One region of the Pseudoclavibacter sp. 8L genome, then DNA from elsewhere that is predicted to be linked to it. Evidence: predicted binding sites of a transcription regulator. Region 1 holds the regulator's gene; each other region holds the start of a gene.
The links. The regulator LexA, encoded in region 1, represses DNA repair genes until DNA is damaged. The targets are predictions, from matches to a motif close to TCGAACANNTGTTCGA.

Region 1 (6,731 bases):
TCGAACGCGAAGCCAGGCAGTCGCTGCGACGAGTCGAGAGCCTGCGAACGGAACTCGAGGACGTCACCGAGGTCGAGTACCGCAAGGTGCGCCTCGAGCGTGTCGTGCTCGTGGGCGTCTACCGCAGGAACTCCCTCGAGGAGGCCGAGAACTCGATGCAGGAGCTGGCCGCACTCGCAGAGACCGCGGGAGCCGTCGTCCTCGACGGCGTGCTGCAGCGTCGACCGAACCCCGACCCCGCCACGTACCTCGGCCGAGGCAAGGTCGCTGAGCTCAAGGAGATCGTCGCGGCGCTCGAAGCCGACACGGTGGTCGCCGACACCGAGCTCGCGCCCAGCCAGCGTCGCGCGCTCGAAGACGAGATCAAGGTGAAGGTCATCGACCGCACCGCGGTGATCCTCGACATCTTCTCCCAGCACGCCAAGAGCCGCGAGGGCAAGGCGCAGGTTGAGCTGGCGCAGATGGAGTACATGCTCCCGCGTCTCCGCGGCTGGGGTGAGTCGATGTCTCGGCAGGCCGGTGGTCAGGTCGGCTCTGGCGGCGCCGGCATGGGGTCAAGAGGCCCTGGAGAGACCAAGATCGAGCTCGACCGTCGGCGCATCCGCACGAAGATGGCCAAGCTTCGCCACCAGATCGCCGACATGAAGGATTCGCGTGACGTCAAGCGCGCGACCCGACAGCGCAACCAGGTTCCGGCGGTCGCGATCGTGGGGTACACGAACGCGGGCAAGTCGAGCCTCCTCAATCGCATCACGCATGCGGGCGTCCTGGTCGAGAACGTCCTCTTCGCCACCCTCGACGCGACGGTGCGCAAGGCAGCGACCGAGGACGGCCGTCCCTACACGATCGCCGACACGGTGGGCTTCGTGCGCAACCTGCCCCACCAGCTGGTCGAAGCCTTCCGCTCGACGCTCGAGGAGCTGCAGGCAGCCGATGTCATCGTGCATGCCGTCGACGCCTCGCACCCGGATCCCGCCGCGCAGCTTGCCACGGTGCGAGACGTCATCGGCGAAGTCGAAGCCCACGATGTTCCCGAGATCGTGGTCTTCACGAAGGCCGACCTGGTCGACAGCGATCGACGCCTCGAGCTCCAGGGGCTCGCCTCCGACGGCATCTTCGTCTCCGCGCACACGGGTGAGGGCATCGACCTGCTGCTCGGGCGCATCGCCGAGCTCCTGCCCACTCCCGAGGTGACCATCGACGTTCTCGTTCCCTTCGAGCGCGGCGATCTCGTCTCGTACCTGCACGAACGAGGCGCCGTGCTCGAGCTCGAGCATGTGGAGAGCGGCACGCGGCTCAAGGCCCGGGTCCACCCCGACCAGCTCGGACTGTTCGAGGCGTTCGCGGTCGCTGGCTGACACACACCCTTCAGCCTCCTGAGGGACACAGATACAGAAGAGCGGCGAGCCCATAGGGCTCGCCGCTCTTCTGTATCTGCTGACGTGTGTACCTGCGTCGGGGCTGCCCGCCGTCCTCAGATGGAGCGAAGGACAGCGACGACCTTGCCGAGGATCTCGGACTCGTCGCCGAGGATCGGCTCGAAGTCGCTGTTGCGGGGGAGCAGCCAGATGTGGCCGTCGCGCTTGCGGAAGGTCTTGACCGTGGCTTCTCCGTCGAGCATCGCGGCGACGATGTCGCCGTTCTCGGCAGTGCGCTGCGACCGCACGACGACCCAGTCGCCGTCGCAGATGGCGGCGTCGATCATCGACTCGCCAACGACACGGAGAAGGAAGAGCTCTCCCTTGCCGACGATCTGACGGGGGAGCGCGAAGACGTCTTCGACCTGCTGCTCCGCCGTGATCGGGATGCCGGCTGCGATCCTGCCGACCACCGGGACGAACGCGGCCTCCGGCGTCTCGTTGGAATCGCCATCGTCGGTGTGGTCGAAGTGCACCAGCACCTCGAGGGCGCGGGGCATGCCCGGATTGCGCTTGATGTAGCCGAACTTCTCAAGCTGGCCGAGCTGGTGGGTGACGCTCGACAGGGAGACGAGGCCGACTTCGTCGCCGATCTCTCGCATGCTCGGCGGGTACCCGCGCGTGCGCACCGACTCCATGATGCAGGTCAGGATGCGCTCCTGCTTCTCGGTCAGTTTTCTGTAGATGTCGCTCGCTGGCTTCTTGGCCATGTCGTCTCCGTCCGCTCTCCGACACGGAATGTCGGTGGCAGGTGATGCACTGCCTGATAGCGCCAACCCTACCGAGAGTGCACGCAGGTACGAAACATTTCTTCGAGTGTTGTGGATGAAAGTTCGAGAGATTCGAACTGTAAGCCTTGACTTGGCACTTTGTTCGTAGCTATATTCAGTACATACATTCGACCACTCGAAGATGTGGACGAATCAGGAGGAATCATGAACACCACTGCCGTTGCACCACTCCGCCTCACCGTCCGAGGCCGTCGTGTCCTGCTCGCCATCGCCGCGCTGCCCGTCGCCGCAGCCATCGCCCTTGGGGCCACGCACATGAACTCCGCGGCGGCCTCGAGCGACGCCGCAGACGTCGAATTCGAGTACGTCACCGTCGGTGCTGGCGACACGCTTTGGGGCATCGCCGAGGAAGTCGCGGGCGATTCCGATATCCGCGATGTCATCGTTGAGATCTCCAAGCTCAACGCCCTCGAGAACGGCACGGTTCAGGCCGGGCAGCGCCTCGCGCTTCCACTCGACTGAGGCCACAACCCATCCGAGCCGCAGACCGCGTCGTAGGCTTGTGCGGTGACCTCGTTCGAAGACCTGCCCATCCGTGATGACCTCCGCGGACTCACCCCTTACGGAGCACCGCAGCAGCCAGTGCGCGTTGCCATCAACGTCAACGAGAATCCACATCCGGTGCCCGAGGTTGTGGCCAGGCGAATCATCGAGGCGATCGCCCGGGAGCTTCCGGGGCTCAATCGCTACCCGGACCGCGAGTTCACGGCGCTGCGCGAGCAGCTGAGCGTCTATCTGGGCCGGGGTATCGGTCCCGAGCAGGTGTGGGCAGCCAATGGCTCGAACGAGATCATGCAGCAGCTGCTGCAGGTCTTCGGTGGCCCCGGGCGCAGCGTGCTCAGCTTCACGCCGAGCTATTCCATGTACCCGCTTCTCGCCAGGGGCGTGGGCTCCAAATGGATCCCGGTGCCACGTGCCGACGGCTTCGCGCTGACGGCTGACCTTGTCACCGAGGCGCTTCGGCGAGAGCGGCCCGACATCACCATCATCTGCACGCCGAACAACCCCACTGGCACCGTCACCGATCTCGACGTGATCGCAGCTGCCTACGACGCGACCGATGGCATCCTGATCGTCGATGAGGCCTACGCCGAGTTCCTCCCTGATGGTCAGGAGACCGCGCTCTCCCTCCTCCCTGGTCGCGAGCGGCTCGTGGTCTCGAGGACCATGAGCAAGGCGTTCGCCTTCGCTGGCGCCCGCGTCGGGTACTTCGCGGCTCACGAGGCCGTCGTCGACGCCGTGCGACTCGTCCGACTGCCGTACCACCTCTCCGCGATCACCCAAGCAGCCGCTACTGCAGCGCTCGAGTGCTCGGAGATCATGCTCCAGCAGGTCGACGCCATCCGCGAGCAGCGCGACCGCCTGCTGGTGGAGCTGCCCCGCCTTGGCTACACGCCGTGGGAGTCTGGCGCGAACTTCGTGCTGTTCGGCGACGTCGCGGATCCCGCGGGCACGTTCCAGCAGCTCCTCGACCGCGACATCCTGGTGAGGGACGTCGGCATCCCGAACACGCTTCGGGTGACCGCCGGGACCCGCGCGGAGACGAGCGCGTTGCTGGCCGCGCTCGCCGAGATCACCGACGCAGGGAAGGCCTAGGCTGGAGCGATGACCACGACGCCACGCACCGCGACCGTCTCACGCGCGACGAGCGAGTCCTCGATCGAGCTGAGCCTGAACCTCGACGGGACCGGCATCGCCGACATCCAGACGTCGGTTCCGTTCTACGACCACATGCTGAACGCTTTCGCGAAGCACTCGCTGACCGATCTCACGATCCGTGCGACGGGTGACACCGAGATCGACGTGCACCACACGGTCGAGGACACGGCGATCGTGCTCGGCCAGGCGATCCGCCAGGCCCTCGGCGACAAGTCGGGCATCGCGCGCTACGGCGATGCGAGGGTGCCGCTCGATGAGTCGCTCGCCCAAGCCGTCGTCGACATCTCGGGGCGTCCGTTCCTCGTGCACACCGGCGAGCCGGAGGCCTTCGTCTACCACCTCATCGGCGGACACTTCACGGGCGCGATGGTGCGTCACGTCTTCGAGGCGATCACGTTCCACGCCGGCCTGACGGTGCACGTCGAGGTCATCCGCGGGCGCGACCCGCACCACATCGCCGAAGCGGAGTTCAAGGCGTTCGCCCGTGCGTTCCGCGCGGCCAAGCGTTTCGACCCGGAGGTCGTGGGCATTCCTTCGACCAAGGGCGCGCTGTGACTCCAGTCGAACGCCCACGGGTGGTCGTCGCTGACTACGGCTCGGGCAACGTGCACTCCGCCGTGAAGGCGCTCGAAGCGGCTGGTGCCGAGGTCGAGCTGACGGCCGACCGCGCTGCCGCCTACGATGCGGACGGCTATGTCGTGCCAGGTGTCGGGAGCTTCGCTCACGTCATGGAGGCCATCAATCGTCAGCGCATCGGGGAGATCGTCGGTCGGCGCCTCGCAGGCGGGCGCCCCGTGCTCGGCATCTGCGTCGGCATGCAGATCTTCTTCGACGGCGGTATCGAGGGTGGCAAGAGAGCCGAAGGCCTGGGCGAATGGCCGGGCGAGGTGACCGAGCTGCGGGCCGAGGTCCTTCCGCACATGGGATGGAACCTCGTCGACCCACCGGTCGACTCGAAGCTGTTCGCCGGCATCGCTCGCGAGCGCTTCTACTTCGTGCACTCGTACGCGGCGCATGAGCTCCCGCTCGACCCGCATCCGAAGGCCCGCCCGGTGCTCGTGACCCATGCCGAACACGGCGAGCGCTTCATCGCCGCAGTCGAGAACGGCCCCTTGTCGGCGACGCAGTTCCACCCGGAGAAGTCCGGCGAGGCTGGCGTGCGCCTGCTTCGGAACTGGATCGAGACGCTGCCGAAGCGCGGCTAGTGCTGCTGCGTCGGCGCGCTGCACCGCCGCCTGCCGATACGCTATTGCCCGGACTGCCAGGGCATCCCCTTCCGGCGTCGATGCCCCGGCGCCTCAGAACGAGAACAAGGAACCTACGCGCGTGAGCGAATTCAACACGTCACCGGAGCTCGTGCTCTTCCCCGCAATCGACCTCGCCGGCGGCAAGGCGGTGCGTCTGGTTCAGGGCGAGGCCGACTCCGCCACGAACTACGGCGATCCGGTGGATGCGGCGGAGGACTGGATCGAGCAGGGCGCGGAGTGGATCCACCTCGTGGACCTCGACGCGGCCTTCGGGCGCGGGGAGAACCGCAGCGTCATCAAGCGCGTCATCCGGGCGGCCAAGCACGTCAATGTCGAGCTGTCCGGCGGGATCCGCGACGACGAGTCCCTCGAGCGTGCGGTCGACGCCGGTGCGCGCCGCATCAACCTCGGCACCGCCGCGCTCGAGAATCCGGAGTGGGCGGCGAACGTCATCGCTCGCTACGGCGAGCTCATCGCCGTTGGCCTCGACGTGCGTGGCACCACGCTCGCGGCTCGCGGCTGGACGCGCGATGCTGGTGACCTCTGGTCGGTGCTCGAACGGCTCGAGGAAGCCGGCTGTGCACGCTACGTCGTGACCGACGTGACGAAGGACGGCACCCTCCAGGGCCCGAACCTGCAGCTCCTCAGTGACATCCTCGACCGGACCGACCGTCCCGTCGTCGCCTCGGGTGGCGTTTCGAGTCTCGACGACATCGCGGCGCTGCGCGGCCTCGTGCCGCAGGGGCTCGAGGGCGCGATCATCGGCAAGGCGCTCTACTCGGGGGCCTTCACGCTTGTCGAGGCCCTCGACGTCGCATCCTGACTCGAGAGGTCTGACCCATGCCGTCGCTGCCAGAGCACTTCCAGCCCAGCAAGGCCGACTCTGCTGGCCAGAGCTGGTCTGGGCGGAGCTTCGGCGACAATCCGTTCCGCGATGACGACGGGACGGCGCCGGCGCAGTTCGTCGCGGCGATGCGGCGCTTCCGTGCGCGGGAGGTGGGTCCCGACGCGGTGGTCGACGCATTGCGGCAGGCTCGCGTGCTGATCCCCCTCGTGGCGAAGCTGGGCGAAGCCGATGTCAACGCGCAGGGTGTCACCGTCGACAAGAGCGCTGATCTCTCCATCGTGACGGTCGCCGGCCCAGACGGTCGCACGGTCCTCCCTGTGTTCACCTCGGCGGAGGCCATGAGGGCCTGGAATCCCAAGGCTCGGCCGGTGCCTGCGCTCATGCAGCGGGCGGCCATCTCGGCTGCTGCCGAGGGCAGCGACCTCATCGTGGTGGATCCGACGAGCGAGACGGAGTTCGTCGTCCGCCGCCCGGCAGTTTGGGCGATCGCGCAGGAGCAGAGCTGGGTGGCCCCGTGGGTGAGCCCGGTTGTCACGGGTGAGCTGTCGAGGGTGATGGCAGAGCTCGAGGAGGTGCTCGGCATCGACCTCGTGCCTGGAGATCCGGAGGCACGCCTGGCTGGCCCCGAGCTGCGTGTGGTGCTCCACGTCGGTGGTGACGCTGGCCGCGAGGAGCTCGCGGATCTGTCTCGCCGAGCGAGCGAGCTGCTGCAGGGGAGCGAGGCGTTCCGCACCGAAGTCGACTCGCTCGGCATCTCGTTCGCGCGGGC
Region 2 (6,731 bases), 1.2 Mb from region 1:
ACCCGCAGGCGCGACGACTGGATCGCGCCGCTCTTCGTGGGCGCGCTCGGCGCGCTCTTCGGGGGCTGGCTCAGCAGCGTCCTGTTCTGGAGCAGCACAAGCGACCCGTTCTCGCTGCCGAACTGGACCTCGGCGATCGTAGGCGCCGTCGCCTCCCTCGCCGTCTACCTCGTGATCGTTCGGATCACGGCGCCCCGCAACGATTGACCTCGGACTGCGCATCCGCCGAGAGCTGAGTTGTGGTCGTCATTCGTCGCCCGAGACGACCACAACTCAGCTCTCGGTGGATGGGCGGCGGGGCCGCACGACGAAGCGCACGATGAGGCCTGCAAGCAGTGCCCAGAAGGCCGCGCTGACTCCGCCGATCGCGATGCCGGATGCGGCGGTCGCGAAGGTCACGACGGCAGGCACGAGTTCCCCCGTCTCGGCGAGCGCCGCCTTGAGCGAGCCGGCGAGCGTGCCGATGAGCGCAAGCCCCGCCACTGCGGCGATGACGCCGGCCGGGGCGAGCAGGACCAGCGTTCCGAATGCGGCCGATGCCACGCCGAGGACGATGACGACGACTCCATTGGTGACGCTCGCCACCCAGCGCCGTGAACGGTCCTCTCCCGCCTCCGGCCCCGCGGCGAGGGCCGCGCTGATGGCGGCGAGGTTGATGGCGTGGCCTCCGGCGGGGGCGCCGACGACGGTGCCGATGCCGGTCACGATGAGCGACCGCCGCCACGGCACGGCGAAGCCGAGGCCCTTCATGACGGCCACCCCCGGCACGTTCTGGGACGCCATGGTGACGAGGTAGAGGGGCAGCGCGATGCCGATCATGCCAGCGACCGAGAACTCCGGGGCGGTGAACTCCAGGCGCGGGGCGAGGTCGGCGGCCTGGACCGAGGCGCCGGAGGCGACGATGTGCACGCCGATGACGATCGCCGCGACGAGGAACGCGATCGGCGCGGCCCACCGAGGCAGGAAGCGCAGCGCGAGCAGCCAGGCGACGACGACGGGCGCGACGGCGAGCGGGTTCTCCGCCATTCCGGTGATCGGGCCGAGGCAGAGCTGGAAGAGCACGCCCGCGAGCATCGCCTGGGCGACGGAGACGGGAATGCGGGCGACGAGGGCGCCGAGCTGCGGGATGAGCCCCGTGACGACGATGAGGAGTCCCGTGATGAGGAACGCGCCGACCGCGACCGGCCAGCCGCCCTCGATGGTTCCCGTCGCCGCAAGCAGGGCCGCGCCCGGGGTCGACCAGGCGACGGTGATGGGCAGTCGAGTCCAGCCCGCCAGCAGGACGCACCCGAGGCCCATGGTGACGCTCACGGCGAGGAGGCCGCTCGATGCCTGATCTGCGCTCGCCCCCGCGGCGGTCAGGCCCGTCAGCACGACGATGAACGAGCTCGTGAACGCCACGAGCGCCGAGACCACGCCCGCCGAGATGGGGCGCAGGATGCCCTCGCGCGGCTCGAGAGTGCTGCTCATCGTTGGGTCCTCGTCTCGTCCGCTCGCGCATCCCGCGATCTGCAGTTCAGCGTAGGGGCAGGGCACCGGGCAGACGAAACCACGAGGCGGGATCGTCAGAAGAGCGTCGGTTGCACCATCTCGACGGGAACCAGCCCGGTGAGCGTCACGCTCGCGGACTCGAGCTCCGACGTGCTCGAGTCGACGAGCAGCTTCTTCGCGACGGGCATCCATACGTCGAAGGACGCGCTCGAGTCGATGCCCTGGTACTTCTCCCTGACCGGGCCGAGCCCGACGGGGCGCAGCTCGAGCTTGATGCCCGTCGCGCTGAGACCCGCCCGAGTCGCGCGGTGGCAGACGCGTTCGACGCAGCCCTCGACGACCTCCTCCGGCGTGCGGTCGGCCCGTGCGTATCCCGAGGTCGACGATTCCGAGGTGAGGCTCGTGCGGTGCCGGATGGGCGAGATCATCGCGTCGTCGGTGCCGGCGCGGATGCGCCACAGCCGCCTGGCCATCCCCGTGCCGCAGACCCGCAGCAGCTCGTCGCGCGGGATGACGTCGACATCGCCGATGCGAGCGACGCCGAGCTTGATGAGCCGCGCCTCGGTGCGTGCCCCGATTCCCCACACCTCACCGATGGGCAGCTCGGTGCGCAGCTCCAACTCGCGCGCCTGGTCGATGACGTGCACGCCGTCGGGCTTCGCTGCTCTCGATGCGAGCTTCGCCATGAGCTTCGTGCGGCCGATGCCGACGCTGACGGGGATGCGCAGCTCGGTCGCGGCGCGGCGACGCAGCTCGTGGGCGACGCTCTGCGCCTCCTCGATCGAGCGTGCCCCGACGTCGAGGAACGCTTCCTCGATCGAGCCGGGCTCGATGCCCCGCGCGACCGAGTCGAAGAGCGCGTAGAGCGCATCCCCGACCGCTTCGATCTCCTGGCGGTAGGCCTCGACGAGCAGGATGCGTGGGCAAAGCTCACGCGCCTCGGTGACGAGCATGCCGGCGTGGATGCCGAACTCCCGCGCTGGGTAGTTGGCGCTGGCGATGAACAGGTGCGCCACGGCGGCGACGGGCTTGGCTGCGAGCTCCGGCCGGTCACGCAGGGCGACCGATGCGAAGAAGGAGTCGGCGTCGGCATGGAGCAGGTACGAGTTCATGACCCCGCCATCGTACCTATGTTCTAGGCAGGGTTCGAGTGATGCGCGAGTCGCGTGTCTCACGCCCACCCTGTCGGTCGCGCGCGCTGTGCCCTAGTGTGATTGCAATTGCAATCTTTCTGGAGGCTTCATGCGCGAGCGCTACGCGACGATCGACTACCACACGGCCGGCGAGCCGTTCCGCATCGTGCCGGAGCTCGGGATCCCGATCGCGGGCGCAGACGTGGCGAGCAAGCGCGTCTCCGCCATGGCCTCCCCCACCGTCGACCGAGTCCGTCAGCTGCTCTGCTTCGAGCCGCGCGGGCACGCCGACATGTACGGCGGCTTCATCGTGGAGCCGAACGACGACGGCGCCCACCTCGGGGTGCTCTTCTGGCACAAGGACGGGTTCTCGACGGCGTGCGGGCACGGCACGATCGCGCTCGGCGTGTGGGCCGTCGAGAGCGGCCTCGTCGCCGCCGAGCGCAGCGGCACGACGGACGTCATCATCGATGTCCCATCCGGGCGCGTGACCGCGAGGGTCCACACCGACCCAGATGGCACCGTCACGGGGGCCGACTTCATCAACGTTCCGGGCTACGTGCTCGCGCAGCAGGTCCCCGTCTCGACGTCGAGGGGCGCGGTGCTCGCCGACCTCACCTTCGCCGGGGCCATCTACGCGCAGGTTGACGCGAGCACCGTCGGGCTGTCGATCGACCCGGAGGAGGTGAGCGAGGTCATCGCGTTCGGGCGGGAGGTGAAGTGGCTCCTGAACGAATCGCCGCACGCCCAGCATCCGAGCGATGCACGGCTGAGCGGCGTCTACGGGACGATCCTGTTCTCCGACCACAGCGCCGACGGCGTCGTCCGCCAGCGCAACGCCACGGTGTTCGCCGACGGTGAGCTCGACCGCTCCCCCTGCGGTTCCGGCACGTGCGCCCGGGTCGCGACACTGACCGAGCAGGGCGCGCTGCCCGTCGGGTCCGAGCTCGTGCACGACTCCATCGTCGGCTCCCGCTTCCTCGCCCGCGTCGTCGCTGAGGGCGTCGAGGCCGGGCGCCGCGCTACGACGACGCAGGTCTCGGGCATGGCGCACAAGACCGGCGAGCACGTCTTCGAGGTCGACCCTCGTGACGAGATGACGCCTGGGTTCGTGCTGCGATGAGCGCGCGCATCCCCCACCTCGGCGCCGATGACGTCTCGGCGCTCCTCTCCCCGACGGCGGCGGTGGATGCACTCCGCCGCGCCCTCGCCGACGGGTTCCGTCCCGAGACCGACCACGCGCGCATCTTCGAGTCGCTCGAGCACGGCGAGTTCCTGCTCATGCCGGCCGAGACCGCGGACAGCGCCGGCATCAAGCTGCTGACGATCGCACCGGACAACCCGGCGCGGGGACTCGCCCGCATCCAGGGCCTCTACGTGCTGTTCGACGCGGAGACGCTCACGCCTCGCGCCCTCATCGACGGGCCGACCCTCACCGACATTCGCACCTCGGCTGTCTCCGTGGCGGCGGTCAAAGATGCGCTCGAGCGAGACCGCGGCCCACTGGAGGTTGTCGCCTATGGTGCCGGCCCCCAGGCGAGAGCGCACGTGCGCACGGTCAGGGCCGTGCTCGAGGGCACCCGGCAGGTCGGCCGCGTCACTTCGGTGGTCCGCTCCCCCGAGCGTGTCTCCACGAGCGAGGACTTCGACGCCGTGCTCGCGGCGGGTAGCCAGGAGGCCGAGGGTGCAACCCGCGCGGCCGGGCTCATCCTGTGCACGACGACGGCCTCGACCCCGCTCTTCCCCGACGAACTCGTGCGCGACGACGCCGTGGTCGTGGCGGTCGGCTCGCATTCGCCGGATGCACGCGAGCTGCCGGGTGCGCTGCTCGGCCGGGCAGACGTGATCGTCGAGGACGTCGCGGCGGCGCTGCGCGAGTGCGGCGACGTCATCATGGCCATCGGCGAGGGCGCCCTCGACGCGCGGGACCTGATCCCGATGGCCGATCTCGTGCAGGGCACCCGCCGGCCGCTCGGCCGGCGACCCGTGGTGTTCAAGAGCGCCGGAATGTCGTGGGAGGACCTCGTGCTGGCCCGGGCGATCGCCGACGCCGACGAGCGTCGCCGATGAGCACTCCCGCCGGCGCGCAGCCCAGCCCGGGCCGGCGCGACTCCGTGCGGCAGCGCGTGGCCGCGGAACTGCGAGCCGCGCTCATCGGCGGCGAGCTCGCCCCCGGCCAGGTCTACTCGGCGCCTGCGCTCGCCGCCCGCTTCGCCTCCTCGGCGACCCCGGTCCGGGAGGCGATGCTCGAGCTGTCGCGTGATGGGATGGTCGAGGTGCTGCCGAACACGGGGTTCCGCGTGACGGAGGTCACGCGCGCCGAGCTCGACAACCTCGCCGAGGTGCGCCGGCTGCTCGAGGTGCCCGTCATGGGCGACATCGCCGAGCAGCACAGCGACGACGACGTGGCGCGCATCCGCTCGCTCCGCCCGCTCGTCAAGGCGATGCAGCGGGCTGAGGCGGCGAACGACATGGTCGCCTACCTGACGGCCGACACCGAGTTCCACACCTCGTTCCTGTCTCTCCACGGCAACCCGGAGCTCGTCCAGATCGTGCGGCGTGCCCGCGAGCGCAGCCGACTCCACAATCTGCTGCCGCTCGCCGAAGCCGGCCAGCTCACCGCGTCCACGCTCGAGCACGGCCAGATGATCGAGGCAGCTCTCGACCGCGATCGAGCGCGGATGCAGGAGCTGGTGGCGCAGCACATCGGCCACGTGCGTGGAGAGTGGGCCGGACGCTGACTCGCCCGTGGTGGTGGAGGCAGCCTGACCCACCAGACAGGTCACTCTTCGCTGTATAGTCACTCCATGCTGACTCTTGCTTCGAGGCTCGACGTGATGAACAGGCTCGGTCGGGCGATGGCGGATCCCACGCGATCGAGGATCCTGCTCGCGCTCCTCTCCGGCCCCGGGTACCCCGCGCGCCTTTCCGAGTCGCTGGGGCTCACTCGCACGAACGTCTCGAACCACCTCGCCTGCCTGCGGGGGTGCGGCATCGTCGTCGCGAGCCCCGAGGGCCGGCAGACGCGGTACGAGATCGCCGACTCGCACATCACCCGCGCGCTCGGCATGCTGATCGAGACCGTCCTGGCCGTCGATGAGGGCGTCCCGTGTGCGTCCGACTGCGACAGCTGCGAGGCGTGCGCCTCGGAAGTGGCTGGTCCAGCGTGAGCGAAGAATGCTGCGGCCCGGCCGAACCCCCGCGAGGAGGCGCCCCGCGTCGGCCGCTGCTGCTCCGCTCGGGGCCGTCACCCGCCTCCGGCAACCTTCCTCCGTCGCCGGTCGTCGCGGCGGGATGCGGAGACGACGACGGAGATGCCTGCTGCGGACCTCGGCTGGCTTCAGCGGCTTCGGCGACCTCATTGGCTTCACCGGCCTCAGCGACCGAGCCCGCAAGCGGACCGCCCGTCGCTGCGCCCTGGTGGCGGGATCGGGCGCTCCTGCCGTCCGCGGTATCGGGCGTCGCCCTGATCGTCGGCTACGGGTTCGAATGGGGCGGGGCGCCCGCCGCCGCGGTCGTCTTCCATGGCGTCGCCCTGCTGGCCGGGGCCTCGGCCTTCGTCCCCGACACGCTCCGTCGCCTCGCGCGGGGCCGCCTTGGGGTCGGGCTGCTGATGACGATCGCCGCGATCGGGGCCGTGCTCCTCGGGCACGTGGGCGAGGCCGCAGCGCTCGCGTTCCTCTTCTCCCTCGCGGAGACGCTCGAGGGCCGCGCGATGTCGCGGGCCAAGGATGGGCTGCGCGCGCTCCTCGCGCTGCTCCCGGAGACGGCGATCGTGGTTCGCGCCGGCGGCACCGCGACCGTTCCGGCCAGCGAGGTGCGTCGCGGAGATGTACTGCAGCTCGCCGCCGGAGACCGCGCCGCCACGGATGGCATCGTGCTGGAGGGCCGCTCGAACGTCGACACGTCGGCGGTCACGGGCGAGTCCATCCCCGTGCAGCTCGAGCCTGGAGACGCGATCGCGGCCGGGACCATCGCCATCTCCGGCGCTCTGCGCATCGAGGCTACGGCCGATGGCCGCGACAACTCGCTGACCCAGATCGTCGAGCTGGTCCGGCAAGCTCACGCCAAGAAGGGGAACCGCGCGCGGTTGGCTGACCGCATCGC
Region 3 (6,731 bases), 310 kb from region 1:
CGGTCGCCGACCTCGTCGGCCGCGGCCGCCACCCGCACCAGAGCATCCTCTCCAGGTGGAGCCACGACGACGACCTCGCCGTCGCCGCCGCCCTCGAAGCGACAGAGACGACGGCTCTCGCCGACCGCCACGTCGACGAGCTCTCCGGCGGGCAGCGGCAGCGAGTGTGGATCGCGATGGCCCTCGCCCAGCAGACCGACCTGCTGCTGCTCGACGAGCCGACGACCTTCCTCGACGTCAGCCACCAGATCGAGGTGCTCGATCTACTCACCGACCTCAACCAGTCCCGCGGCACGACCATCGTCATGGTGCTCCACGACCTCAACCTGGCAGCGCGCTACGCGGACCACCTCATCGCGCTCGCCGACGGCGGACTGCACGCAGCGGGCGAACCCGGCGACGTCCTCACAGTCGACACGGTGCGCGCCGTCTTCGGGCTCGAGAGCCTCGTCGTGCAGGACCCCGTCTCCGGCCGGCCACTCATGGTGCCCATCGGTCGCCACCACTCGGCGGATGCATCCGTCACGCATCCCGAAGGTTCATCCGCGACAATTGGGGCTCGAACACACGCGTGATCGAGCGGGACCACACCCCGCTCCCTCCGCCGAGACGAAGGACAGGGTGCCGACAGTGAGCGATGCAGGCGTCGAGATCCTCGCTCCCCTCGGGCACCCGGAAGAGGTCGAACCGGGCAGCACGCCCAATGCGCAGCTCCCGGAACGCGCAGACGAAGCAGTCCCAGCCGGCTTTCCCTCACCCGCCCAGGGCTACTACTCCGGCCCCGTCGACCTCAACCGGCACCTCATCAACGACCCCGCCGCGACCTTCATCGTCCGCGTCAGCGGCGACAGCATGATCGGGGCCGGCATCTTCGACGGCGACGAGATCATCGTCGACCGCTCCCTCGAACCGCACGACGGCAACGTGGTCATCGCCGTCGTCGACGGCGAGCTCACCGTCAAGCGCCTACGGTTCGAGCACGGCCGCGTGCGCCTCGCGCCCGAGAACCCCGCATACGCCGACATCGTGCTCGAAGAGCTCAGCGAACTCACCGTGTGGGGCGTCGTCACGAGATGCCTCCACCGTGTCTGAGATGACGGACCCGACGCACGACTCGACCCAGGCATCGACGCAGGAGCTCCGGCAGTCCGCGATCGCCATCGTCGACGCCAACAACTTCTACGCATCCTGCGAGCGCATCTTCGACCCCAGCCTCGAAGGCAAGCCCATCGTCGTGCTCTCCAACAACGACGGATGCGTCATCGCGCGCTCCGAGGAAGCGAAAGCCGTCGGCATCCCGATGGGCGCCCCCTGGCAGGCCATCGCCCCGGAAGCCGCGATGAAGGGCGTCGTCGCCCGCTCCAGCAACTACGAGCTCTACGGCGACATCAACGCCCGCACCATCGAGCTCCTCGGCCGCTACACGCCATCGCAGGAGGTGTACTCGATCGACGAGAGCTTCATCCGGCTGCCAGACGACCGCCGGGAGGCCCTCGCCGTCGCCCGCGAGATCAGGGTGGCGATGCGGAAGCTCATCGGCATCCCCGTCAGCATCGGGATCGCCCCAAGCAAGACGCTCGCCAAGCTCGCCAACCGCGGCTCCAAATCCGAACTATCGCTTGGAGGCGTCTGCCACCTCGGCGCTTACGGGCGAGAGCAGCTCAGCGGGATTCTCAGCACCATCGACATCGGTGACGTCTGGGGCGTCGGCCGCAAGATGGCCGCGAAATACGTGGGCCTCGGCATCCGCACCGCCCTCGACCTCCGCGAGTCCTCCCCCACCGCCATCCGCCGCCGCTACGGCGTCGTCCAGGAGCGCGTCGTCCAAGAGCTGCGCGGCATCGACTGCCTCCCCATCGACGAGGTCCCGTCGGAGCGCGAGCAGATCCAGTTCTCCCGCTCCTTCGCAGTCCCCATCTCCACGGTGCAGGAACTCGAAGAGGTGCTCTCCGTGTACACGCAGCGCGCATCGGCTCGGCTCCGCGCGCAAGGCTCGCTCACGCGGGCCATGAGCTGCTACGCCGCGACCTCGCCCTTCCGCGAAGGGCACGAGTCGCACGCCGTGTCCGTCGCCTTCCCGGAACCCACCGACGACCCGGTCGTGCTCTTCCGTGCCGCCGCCACCGCCCTCGGCCCGCAGCTGCGAGCCGAGCTGAAGTACGTGCGCGTCGGCGTCTCGCTCTTCGAGTTCGTCGCGCGAGACTCGTACGCGGCACTCGACATCTTCGACGAGCGCGGCGAAGACAGGCGCGTGGGCGAGGCCCTCGACGCCGTCGCCGCGAAGTTCGGCCAGGAATCGCTTGGCCTCGGCATCGCCGGCCTCCGCAGTGGGCGGAGCTGGACTATGCGGCGCGACATGGTCTCACCCCGTGCAACCACCCACTGGGACGAGCTGGCGGTCGTCAAGGCGGAGTGAGTGGCGAAGTTTTGGGTTAACGTGAGTTCTGGTTTTGCACCTGCTCCGAATGGAACACATGTACCAATAACTACTTGCTTAAGTGCCCGTCAGGTCTGTGGATAGACTCACTGAACCGCGAGCCGCAGTCCATGCGCTCCGAGAAAGTTATCCACCACCCTCTCGAATGTCGGTGGTCGTTCGTAGACTTTGGGCATGCAGCAACGCGACAGACACGAGGGGTCAGGGGCCGAGGCGAGCCCGGTTCCGGATCCGGGGTTTGACCCTTCGGACCCGGCCTCCGTCGCGGCTCGCCGCTCGGAGATCCTCGCGATGGAGGAAGCGGCCGCAGCGATGCTCGCGGCCGGCGCCGCCCTGCAACTGCGAGCACACGCCGCCGCGTACGACTTCGGGCACGCCCTCGATGTCGCTGAGGGATGCGCGGAATCCGCCATGCACGTGCGATCGATCGCGAACGAGGTCGGCCTGCTCGTGAAGCTCGCCGCCGGCACCGCCCAGGGACACCTCGCGACAGCATCCGTGACGCTGCGCGAGTTCCCGGCCCTCGCCCTCGCGCTCGAGAGCAATGCTGCGACGCCCGCTCAGGTGCACAAGCTCGTCGAGACCGGCCTGAAGGTCAACCACGACGACCCGGCCGAGCAGACCCACCGGCGGGGAGAGTTCGTCCAGGTCATGCTGGAGCGCGTGCGCCGAGAGCCGCTCCCACCGGCAGCGCTGCAGAAAGCGGCCGAGCGCGTCGCGGAAGAGCTCACCGGGGAGTCCATCGATCAACGCCACGAACGCGCCAAGAAACGGCGCCGCGTGAGCGTCGAGGACCTCGGCGACGGCATGAGCATCCTGCGAGTGCTCATGAGCTCCTTCCTCGCGCACGCGATCCGCGACCGCGCACGCAAGCAGAGCAAAGCCATCATCAAAGCCCGCCCCAAACCGGGCACCAATCAGACCGGCCAGGCCGGCGAAACCGGTCAGACGGGCGAGCCGGGCGAGCTGGGCGAGCTGGGCGAGCTGGGTGAGCTGGCAGACGCGGTTGCGCCGGATGAGCGCACCCTCGACCAGGTCATGTCCGACGTCATCGCGGACCTGCTCCTCACCAGCGACCCCACCATCTCCAGCGCAGCGAACGGCATCCAGGCCACCACCCACGTCAGCATCCCCATCACGACACTCCTCACCGACACCGACACCGACACCGGCGCGGACAGCGGCGGCCCGACCGACGCCGGCAGAGATAGCCGCCCTCGCCGCGCGCCAGCGCTGCTCGAGGGCATGTCCCCCATGCCCATCGAAGACGCGAAACACCTCGCCGCGACCGCACCCGCGTTCGTCCGCCTCCTCACCCACCCCATCACCGGAGCAATCCAAGCCGTCGACGCCTACACCCCCACCGCGGCCATGCGCGCCTTCCTCCAAGCCCGCGACATCCACTGCCGCTTCATCGGCTGCCGCCAACCCGCCACGAACTGCGAACTCGACCACACCATCGACCACCAATACGGCGGCAAAACCGCCACCTGGAACCTCAGCGACTTCTGCAAAAACCACCACATCATCAAGCACCACACCGCCTGGACCGTCACCCAACACGACGGCGGCACCCTCGAATGGACCACCCCAAGCGGAAAAACCTACGTCGACCACCCCGAACCCCACGGCCCCACCTTCACACCCACCGACCAACTCTTCAGACCAGCGGACGAGCCCCCAGGGCCCAACTCGAGTGAGCGCTCGGCCCCTGAAGAAGACCCGCCGCCGCAGCTCGGCCAAGCCTCCAGCGCGCCGCCGTTCTGACCAGGCGAGGCGACCCGCGGGCGACGCGCTGCCTCCACGAAGCGCGCTCGCAAAGGCGCGCCCTCGCTCGTGTGGCGAGCGAGGGCTCACCCAAGTGGCAGTCGCGAGTAGCTTCTCGCTTCCCCCTACTTCCTACTTCCTACTTCCTACTTCCTACTTCACGCTTCCCGCCGCCTGCCGACCACCGGCCAGCAAGTACCAGCTCCCGATTCCGGGCGACCGACCCCCGACTAGGCCGGGCGACGCACCCACGCGGTCGTCTCGCCCGCCAAGTCTGTGCCACTGTCGAGGTCGCTGCGCAGCAGCACCTCAGCGTCAGCGCCAAGGTCGAACGGCTCGGACCCGAAGTTCGTCACGATCTCCCAGCCGTTCGGGCGGGCGAAGCGAAGCACGTCCGCTCTCCCGCTCGGCAGCCACTCGAGCTGCTCCCCGCTCTGCAGCTCGTGCCGCAGCGCGAGGGCCTTCCGGTAGAGCGCAAGCACCGAACCGGCGTCCTCTTCCTGGAGCTCGACCGCCGACGCGCCGAACCATCCGGGCTGGGGAAGGTGCGCATCCGCTTCCCCGAACCCGAACGATCGACCCTCGGCAACCCAGGGCAGAGGAACACGGCAGCCGTCGCGGCCGATGTCGACGCCGGGGTTGCGGAAGAACGTGGGGTCCTGGCGGTCCGAGTCCGGGATGTCGGCGACCTCGTGGAGCCCGAGCTCCTCACCCTGGTACAGGTACGCAGAACCCGGCAGCCCGAGCGTGAACAGAGTTGCCGCCCGCGCCCGACGCAGCCCGCCCTCCGCGTCGAGCACAGGGTGCTCGCCCCCCGAGAGCAGCCACTCCGAGCCGTGCTTCACGACCGGGTGACCCTTCTCGCTGCGCTCCGGATGCGGCAGTCCGTAGCGCGTCGCGTGACGCACCACGTCGTGGTTCGACAGCACCCAGGTGGTCGACGACCCGGAGCGCTCCGCGAGCTCGAGGTTGTCGGTCACGATGCTCGAGAACTGGCGGGCATCGAAGTCGGCCTCGAGGAGGTCGAAGTTGAACGCCTGACCGAGCCCCTCCGGGCTCGCGTAACGCGGGCGGCGGTCACGCTCGACCCACGCCTCGGCGACGGCCGTCCGCGGTGGGTCGTAAGAGTTGAAGACCTTGCGCCACTCGGCGTAGACCTCGTGCACGTCGTCACGGTCGATGATGGGGTGGTTGCCGTCGAAGGGCAACGCGTCGAGCACCGCCTTCGACGGCAGCTCGCCGCTGAGGTCCTTCGTCAGCATGTGGGCGACGTCGATGCGGAAGCCGTCAACGCCTCGGTCTGACCAGAACCGCAGGGTGTGCAGGAAGTCGGCCCTCACCTCGGGGTTCGCCCAGTTGAAGTCGGGCTGCTCGACCGCGAAGTTGTGGAAGTACCACTGGCCGTCCTCGACACGATGCCAAGCCGGTCCGCCGAACACCGACTCCCAATCCGTGGGCGCCTCCGCCCCGTCCGGCCCATTGCCGTCGCGGAAGATATAGCGGTCGCGCTCCGGGGAGCCCGGCCCAGCGGCGAGAGCCGCCTGGAACCACTCGTGCTGGTCGGACGAGTGGTTCGGGACGATGTCCACGATCACGCGGATCCCGGCCACGTGCAGGGCGGCGACCATGCGGTCGAAGTCCTCGAGCGTGCCGAGGCGGGCATCCACGTTGCGGTAGTCGGCGACGTCGTAGCCGCCGTCGGCAAGCTCAGACGGATAGAAGGGGCTGAGCCAGACGGCGTCGATGCCGAGCGCCTGCAGGTACGGCACCTTCGCGGTGATGCCCGGCAGGTCGCCGAGCCCGTCGCCGTTGGCGTCCGCGAAGCTGCGCGGATAGATCTGGTAGACCGCCGCCTGACGCCACCAGTCGGCGTCCTGCGGGCGGGCGCGGGTGAGGACGTCGGTCTCTGCGGAGAAGGTCGAGCTCATAGTTGGGTATTCCTCGGGTTGTTGGTGGTCTGTGGCTGAGAGAGTTCTGGGTTCGGGAGGGCTCGAGAAGGTTCGAGAGAGCTCGCGGTGGGCGCGAGATGCTCCTGTGGAAGCGCATGCGGCGTCCGCGAGGCAGTCATCCCTTGACGGCGCCCTGCGTGACGCCCTCCATGACCCACCGCTGCGTGAACAGGTAGGCGATGAGCGCCGGCGCCATCGCCATCAGGTAGGAGGCGAAGGACACGTTGTAGTTGTTGCTGAACTGGGTCTGGAAGATCTTCTGCACCACGGGCAGGGTCTGCATCGCCGGGTCGGAGATGATGAGCGACGGCATCATGAAGTCGTTCCATGAGGCGAGGAAGGCGAAGATGCCGACCGTCGCGCTCATCGGGGCGAGGAGCGGGAAGATGACCCGCCAGAACGTCTGCCACGTGCTGGCGCCGTCGATGCGGGCGCTCTCCTCGAGCTCGCCCGGGATCGACCTCAGGAACGCGGTGAAGAGCAGGATCGAGAAGCTGAGCTGGAACATGACGTGGAGGATGATGACGCCGACCGGATTGTCGAGCCCGAAGAGTCCGCTCATCTGGATCTGCGGAAGG

Region 2: a site for LexA is predicted at 2,614-2,629, ahead of GV007_RS05730 (Y-family DNA polymerase). Genes of this name have one in related genera too.
Region 3: a site for LexA is predicted at 2,467-2,482, ahead of GV007_RS01590 (HNH endonuclease signature motif containing protein). Genes of this name have one in related genera too.

Annotation. Positions count from the first base shown of each region.
Region 1 covers NZ_LR733185.1:33,016-39,746, reverse strand. Annotated here, with positions in the region: gene hflX (GTPase HflX) at 1-1,358, shown strand, start outside; gene lexA (transcriptional repressor LexA) at 1,475-2,128, opposite strand; gene GV007_RS00180 (LysM peptidoglycan-binding domain-containing protein) at 2,354-2,671, shown strand; gene GV007_RS00175 (histidinol-phosphate transaminase) at 2,717-3,805, shown strand; gene hisB (imidazoleglycerol-phosphate dehydratase HisB) at 3,815-4,423, shown strand; gene hisH (imidazole glycerol phosphate synthase subunit HisH) at 4,420-5,073, shown strand; gene priA (bifunctional 1-(5-phosphoribosyl)-5-((5-phosphoribosylamino)methylideneamino)imidazole-4-carboxamide isomerase/phosphoribosylanthranilate isomerase PriA) at 5,195-5,938, shown strand; gene GV007_RS00155 (SseB family protein) at 5,956-6,731, shown strand, end outside.
Region 2 covers NZ_LR733185.1:1,217,540-1,224,270, reverse strand. Annotated here, with positions in the region: gene GV007_RS05740 (GlsB/YeaQ/YmgE family stress response membrane protein) at 1-207, shown strand, start outside; gene GV007_RS05735 (benzoate/H(+) symporter BenE family transporter) at 274-1,470, opposite strand; gene GV007_RS05730 (Y-family DNA polymerase) at 1,566-2,603, opposite strand; gene GV007_RS05725 (proline racemase family protein) at 2,734-3,747, shown strand; gene GV007_RS05720 (ornithine cyclodeaminase family protein) at 3,744-4,694, shown strand; gene GV007_RS05715 (GntR family transcriptional regulator) at 4,691-5,365, shown strand; gene cmtR (Cd(II)/Pb(II)-sensing metalloregulatory transcriptional regulator CmtR) at 5,432-5,794, shown strand; gene GV007_RS05705 (heavy metal translocating P-type ATPase) at 5,986-6,731, shown strand, end outside.
Region 3 covers NZ_LR733185.1:343,065-349,795, reverse strand. Annotated here, with positions in the region: gene GV007_RS01605 (ABC transporter ATP-binding protein) at 1-575, shown strand, start outside; gene GV007_RS01600 (LexA family protein) at 631-1,092, shown strand; gene GV007_RS01595 (Y-family DNA polymerase) at 1,094-2,416, shown strand; gene GV007_RS01590 (HNH endonuclease signature motif containing protein) at 2,612-4,204, shown strand; gene GV007_RS01585 (glycoside hydrolase family 13 protein) at 4,435-6,132, opposite strand; gene GV007_RS01580 (carbohydrate ABC transporter permease) at 6,269-6,731, opposite strand, start outside.